2 linked regions of the Limosilactobacillus reuteri genome follow. The main gene of each other region encodes a partner of the protein of the gene in region 2 in a complex. Links are inferred from orthologs where the notes say so. Each region holds a gene or a part of one and is shown on either strand. Other genes may lie near its edges. The genes, in order: HHK02_RS07655 and HHK02_RS03190.

Region 1 (3,335 bases), 740 kb from region 2 along the record:
AACAATTACTTCAGAAACGTTACCAACTAGAAGTTACATTTGACGAGGGAAATGTTCTCTACCAGGAAACAATTACTAATAAAGTTGAGGGGGTCGGTCACTTTGAACCCTTGCGTCATTATGCCGAAGCCCACCTTCTTTTAGAACCAGGAAAACAAGGCTCTGGAATTACTATTAGTAGTGATTGCAGTCTTGATATCCTGGATCGTAATTGGCAACACCAGATCTTAACTAGTTTACAGACCAAAGAACATTTAGGGGTTCTTACAGGAGCTCCCCTTACCGATGTCAAAATCACCCTCATTGGTGGTCGCGGCCATATTAAACATACAGTTGGTGGAGATTTTCGTCAGGCTAGTTGGCGAGCGGTTCGCCAAGGATTGATGGAGTTGAAAAAACAAAACGAATGTCAATTATTAGAGCCTTGGTATGCTTTTCATCTTAAAGTCCCGAATGACCAAGTAGGACGTGCAATTAATGATATTCAACAAATGCATGGTACGTTCGCGCTTGATGAAGCTAATAGTCAAGACCTAACCCTGATTACGGGAACTGCTCCTGTTGTGGGCATGCGCGACTATGTCCAAAGCGTTCGCACCTACACTCACGGCCAGGGTCAGCTCGAGCTTGTTGTTGCTGGCTATTATCCATGTCATAATGCTGAAGATGTTATTAAAGATGTTAATTATGATCCGGTTGCTGACCTAAAGAACACTCCTGATTCTGTCTTCTGTGCTCATGGTGCTGGTTTCCCCGTTCCATGGAATGAAGTCCCCGCAATGGCGCATTATCCGTATAGAAAATAGATGACAGAAATTTATCCATACAAACACATTCTAGTTGCTGTCGATGGCTCAAAAATTACTAGTAACGTCTTAGAAAGTGCCATTGATTCTGCACTACGGAATCATGCTAGCCTTGATATCTTACGGATCGTTCAAGTAACGCAACTAACAGATGGCTATAGTAATGCGGCCCTTAGCAACGAAGAAACATATAACATTGTTAAAACTACCAAGGAACGACTCGATGACTTGAAAAAGCGCGCGGTCGATGCGGGGGTTGAAGATGTTAACGTTCATATCCGGTTTGGAAATCCAAAACGTGTTATTGCTCATGAATTTCCGTCAGATCACAACACCGACTTGATTATTCTCGGTGCGACTGGTGTATCTGGTCTTGAACGCTTTGTTCTTGGCTCTGTTACCCACTATGTTAGTCGGATGGCAAAATGTGATGTTCTTGTTGTTCGCAAAAACGACCATGTTAACTAGATGCGTTATGTTTCAATGACTTCTCATAATATTGGAATGAATTTAGCTACAGAACAATATTTAATGAATAATAAGGATTTTGGGAAAGAGCCTTTAGTACTATTTTATTATGAAGAACCATGTATTATCGTGGGCCGGAACCAAAATACGCTTGAAGAGATTAATCATGATTATGTAAAGGAACACAATATCCGGGTAACCCGACGTTTATCAGGCGGTGGTGCTGTTTATCAAGACTTAGGGAACCTCTGTTTTAGTTTTGTGGTCCCAAGTGATAGTGAAGAATTCGGTAACTTTAAATCGTTTACCCAGCCAATTGTTAATGTTCTTCATCAAATGGGTGCTACTAGTGCAGAAGTCAGCGGTCGTAATGATATTTTAGTTGATGGTAAGAAATTCTCGGGGAATGCGATGTATTCACGTAATGGAAAGACGTTCTCCCATGGAACTTTAATGCTTGATGTTGACTTAAGTGTCGTCGCGGATGCCCTTCATGTGGCAAAAGATAAGATTGCTTCAAAGGGGATCAAATCAGTTCGATCACGGGTTACGAATCTTCGTCCATACTTGGATGAAAAGTACCAAGATATTGATGTGCCAACATTTAGGAATGAATTGCTAAAAGGTCTCTTCCATGTTGACGACCTTGAGGAGATTAAGGATAAGCAATACATGGTTACCCCTGAAGATCAAAAAGAAATTGATAAGATCTATGAGCAGTACTATAACAACTGGGATTGGGTCTATGGTAAGTCGCCAGAGTTTACGGTTAAGCGGCGGAAACACTTTGATATGGGGACAATTGATGCCCGCTTTGATATTAAAGATGGCGTAATCAAAAACGTGAAATTCTATGGCGATTTCTTTGGCCCACAGGATATTAACCAACTGGCAGAAAAGCTCCAAGGGATTAAGTATGACCATGATGAAATTGCTAAAGTCCTTGAAGCGGAAGGAACCCAACAATATATTACGGGAATTCCAACCGCTGAAGTAGCTGATTTACTCGCATAATTTTCAACAGCCTCTTTATTTATACGAACATTGTTTAAGATATCGTGGAAATTAACCACAAGGCTCGAGGCTAAGTCCGAACGATAATCAGCCCGTGCCGTGCTAATCACCGTTCTATCCTTAGCCCACCGCCTTGTCGAGAAGGTTAATTCCCACTTACTTTATGAAGAATAATGAAAAAGTTGTTATTGTAACATCAGTAGCAGCAGTAATTGCATTAGTCCTTGATGCTTTTATGTTTGTTCAGCATGGTCACTCGCTGACATCATCATCTGTATGGCCGCGGCTGCTCCTCTTTATCGTTTTAGCAATCATTGTTAACGGATTATCGTTTTTAAAGATGCGCTTTTGTGGATATGCAACGATTTTAGTAAATCTTTATTTTGCAATCGCTAGTTTAGCCGCATTTCAAATGGTAAGTCCACGAGAAAGTGCATACGGATTATTTATTCAAGCACTAAGTATTGTTGGGATTTTAGTAGGAGCTGCTGGTGTTTATTATGGTGCAAAACAGCGTGCAGACTATACAAAAGCTAAAATTGAAAAAATGAAGGAGCAAATGAAAAAATGAATGAAGATGTCAGTAGCTGATTATTTGTCACAGTTGACGAGCGATCAGGTTGTGACAGAAGAAGTTGAAAAAACTGCTGCCCAATCACAGCAAAAAACAGTATTAACAACTGCAATTAATTTTATGATTGAACAGCTTGATACGGGACACCTTGGTCAATATAAGATGAATATTAAAATGAAAAAAGGTGATCCAGTTAGCTTTCGCTTAGAAACCAACCTAATCAACATACCGATGGATGAGGCAGAGCGATTAGATGTTAAATTATTGGATAAAGAGATCGAGTACCCTGTTAATCTTTATTTAGTAATGGAGAGTGAAGATATTAATAAAACGGGATTGCGGATCGATGAATTAGCAAATGAAACCGATCAAAGTGGAAAGACAACTGATTTGATTACTAAAGCTCAAGAATGGGTAGCCGAACACCTTGCAGATATAATGGAAGCAAGAGCATAAATGAGCATCATAGCAAT
Region 2 (3,335 bases):
CAACGATTTGGTTGAATGTTTCATTAATTCCACTAACTTCATTTTCGACAATTCGATCAGAAGAAATATTTAAGCGTTCACATATTGCCGTTAAAATATCCATTTTGGGTAAGCGATTTTGTTTTTCCATTAGGCTGATTGTCGCTTGAGTACAAATCCCTTCAGCTAAAGCCGTTTGGGACAATCCACGCTTGCGACGAATTTGTTTTAATACGTCTCCTCGGAGTCTCATTTAGTCTTCGTTATATTTCTTTTGACCAACACGTTCAGTACCAAGCTTACGGAAGTCGTATTTAATCTTGCTGTTTCGTTCAAATTCTTGTAATCCTAATTGAATTAACCGATCAATCAAGTCAGTATATGAAATACCAGAAACTTCCCACATTTGAGGGTACAGACTAATGTTAGTAAATCCTGGTAATGTATTTGGTTCACCAAGATAAGGGACATTATTGCTGTCAACTAAAAAGTCAATCCGAGCCATTCCCTTCATTCCTAATGCCTTGTATGCTTTCAAAGCCATATCTGTAATTTCATCAACTAAGTATTGTGGTAATTTAACAGGAAGTTCAAAAACAACCCCGCTGGCATCCACAAACTTATTTTCGTAATCATAGAATGGATCGTCCTTAGGTACACGAACAGCTCCTAACTTAGAGGCAATTGGATGTTCATTTCCTAAGATTGAAATCTCAATTTCTTGAGGATTAGCGATCCCCTGTTCTACTAAGATCTTGTAATCATACTTAAAAGCATCATCTAACGCTTTTTCATATTCTTCAGCGTTAGTAACTCGATGAATTCCAACGGAGGAACCTTGCTTAGCTGGCTTTACAAAAGTGAGATTACCTAATTTTTCTTCAATCCGGCTCCATGAATAATCAGCCCGGTTTTCTGGCGTAACTACTACATAAGGGGTGTTGCGAATACCAGCTTGACTAATAATCTTCTTAGTAAGATCCTTGTCAAAAGACATCGCACTAGCTGCAATATTTGAACCAACGTATGGCTTATTAAGGAGCTTAAAGAGGCCTTGAATTGTACCATCTTCACCTAAATTACCATGGATAACAGGGAAGAAGAAATCAATTTCCTTTTGTTCGTTTAAGGCCATAATTGGTGCTAATGGACTACTCATATCCATCTTTTGATATGCTTCTGCTACCACTTGGTCTTCAGGTTCACCATCAAAGATCTTTTGAGAATCCTCATTGCCTAATAGAATTCCATCCTTTGTAAACATAAAAAGACTTACATCATATTTTTCCTTATCAAGAGCATCATAGATATTATGTGCTGATCGCTTTGACACATCATGTTCAGAGGAGTTACCACCAAATAATAAAGCGATGTGTAATTTTTTGGTCATTTATTTAACTTCAACAATCCAGTTTTTTTCCATATCGCTTGAATTTAATCCAGCCGGATCATCAATAATAGCTTCATTTATTTTGGTAATCTTACCATCAATGGGACTATCCACATCGGTAACTGCTTTTTCTGCTTCAACTGCAATAAATTTGTCAGCTTGTTTCAAAGTTGTCCCTACTGCTGGTACATCGATGAAACTTACTTCTCCTAACTCATCACGGCCTTCATCGTTTAAGCCGACACGCTTAGTACCATCTGCTTGCTCTTTTACCCAAAAATAATCTTTTGCCATCTATCTAAATTCACGATTACTGCTAAACATATAAGAATGATGATGGTAACGCATCGACATTACCATTCCAATCCCAATCAAGTTACCAATTAATGAGGATCCCCCAGCACTAATAAATGGAAGCGGAATACCTGTTAATGGTAATAGACCGATGTTCATTCCAATATTTTCAAAAACGTGGAATAAAATCATCATGATAACTCCGGTTGAGATATAAGCATAGAATTCGTTCTTGGTATCGAATGTTACTCGAATCATTAAGTAGATCAGTAACAAGTAGATAAGGATTAATAAAACCCCACCAATGAACCCAAAATTCTCACCGATAACGGAAAAAATCATATCTGATTCACGAACCGGAACATAAACCTTTGAGTTATTAAAACCAGTTCCAGTAATACCACCCGAACCAACCGCTTTAATACTCTGCCATAACTGATACCCTTGGTTAGTTGTATCCTGTTCTGGATGAAGCCAGGTATCAACCCGATCAAACTGGTATGCTTGAAACCCAACATGTTCAAGTATTTGTCGCCCAACCGAACTAGTTACCATCGCTAAGGCTGAGCCCCCAACAACAACTAATATCGTAGCTGCTGGCGCCAAAATTCGCCAAGTAACTCCAGAAACTAAGACCATTCCACAGAAAATAGCGAAGAATACTAACCCAGTCCCAAAGTCATTTTGAAACTTCAGCGAAATTAAAATTGGTAATAGCCATAAGAACATCGTCCCAATTAATCGCCAATCTGAATCAACAGTATGCACACTATATCGGTTATTATGAGTCGTAATAACACGCCCCATCATTAAAATATAGGCAGGCTTCATTATTTCCGAAGGCTGAAACGTAAATGGTCCAATTGCAAACCAACTCTTAGCCCCGGTACTAGCATAATAGGCTCGACTATAAAAGACTAGGATTGCGAACATTAAAAATACACTTAGCCAGTATACAATTGGTGCTAATTTCCATAATTGTTCAGCATCAAATTGCATAATGACAATAATAAGGATTGTTCCAACCGCATACCAAACCAACTGGGTAATAACCTGTCGTGCTACACTAGTTTGCTGCCGATCATGAACTGCCGCTACATAGATTGAAGCAAGACCAATCAAGGCTAACAAAAGAACACAAAATATAATTCCCCAGTCAATCCGACTTTCTACATCATTTTGCGAACGTTGCATCTAATGCTGGTGAAGATGATATTGTTGAAGGACTATTTCTAATCCCTCTTCTTGAGAACGAACATAAAATTCGCTCTGGTCACTTATCAGCATTGCTTTGAAACGTTCATTATCGGTTACAACTTCACCAATCAATCGGTCTCCAATAAAAATTTGTTGAACCGGTTGATTACGACGTTCAATATCTTTAACGCTGACTTCTACTTTTTTATCTTTCTTTGACACTTACCCCTGACGACGAAAAGTAAAATGATTAGGTACCGGATCATAGCCACCACGAGAAAACGGCTGACAACGAAGGAGCCGCCAACTTCCGAGCAATATCCCCTTTAAACCAAAGCGTTGTAAAGCTTCTAACATGTACTGTGAACATGAGGGGGTAAAGCGACATACACGAAATGGTCGTTGGGCGGAAATGCCTTGTTGATACCAGCGTATAAGGTCACATAAAATCCTTACCATTTACTTCTTTCGTTCA

The links.
Region 1: the proteins of HHK02_RS03190 (region 2) and HHK02_RS07655 are in contact, whole or in part, in a crystal structure (PDB 3A7A), measured with the Escherichia coli proteins. The link is inferred for Limosilactobacillus reuteri from one-to-one orthologs.

Annotation. Positions count from the first base shown.
Region 1 is NZ_CP059275.1:1,288,748-1,292,082, forward strand. The notes cover bases 282-3,281. They hold HHK02_RS07655 (lipoate--protein ligase), read left to right. Parts: upstream 282-1,274; coding sequence 1,275-2,288; downstream 2,289-3,281. Other genes in these bases: HHK02_RS07645 (elongation factor G), read left to right, coding at 282-806; HHK02_RS07650 (universal stress protein), read left to right, coding at 807-1,274; HHK02_RS07660 (hypothetical protein), read left to right, coding at 2,452-2,859; HHK02_RS07665 (hypothetical protein), read left to right, coding at 2,860-3,281. Outside these bases: more of HHK02_RS07645, read left to right, coding at 1-281; more of HHK02_RS07665, read left to right, coding at 3,282-3,318; HHK02_RS07670 (lantibiotic ABC transporter permease), read left to right, coding at 3,319-3,335. UniProt on the Escherichia coli protein: Catalyzes both the ATP-dependent activation of exogenously supplied lipoate to lipoyl-AMP and the transfer of the activated lipoyl onto the lipoyl domains of lipoate-dependent enzymes.
Region 2 is NZ_CP059275.1:546,936-550,270, reverse strand. Bases 17-3,016 are described here. They hold HHK02_RS03190 (glycine cleavage system H family protein), read right to left. Parts: upstream 1,664-3,016; coding sequence 1,370-1,663; downstream 17-1,369. Other genes in these bases: HHK02_RS03180 (DUF2969 domain-containing protein), read right to left, coding at 2,858-3,016; HHK02_RS03185 (FtsW/RodA/SpoVE family cell cycle protein), read right to left, coding at 1,664-2,857; HHK02_RS03195 (D-alanine--D-alanine ligase family protein), read right to left, coding at 233-1,369; HHK02_RS03200 (helix-turn-helix domain-containing protein), read right to left, coding at 17-232. Outside these bases: more of HHK02_RS03200, read right to left, coding at 1-16; more of HHK02_RS03180, read right to left, coding at 3,017-3,082; membrane protein insertion efficiency factor YidD, read right to left, coding at 3,083-3,319; mreB (rod shape-determining protein), read right to left, coding at 3,320-3,335. UniProt on the Escherichia coli protein: The glycine cleavage system catalyzes the degradation of glycine. The H protein shuttles the methylamine group of glycine from the P protein to the T protein.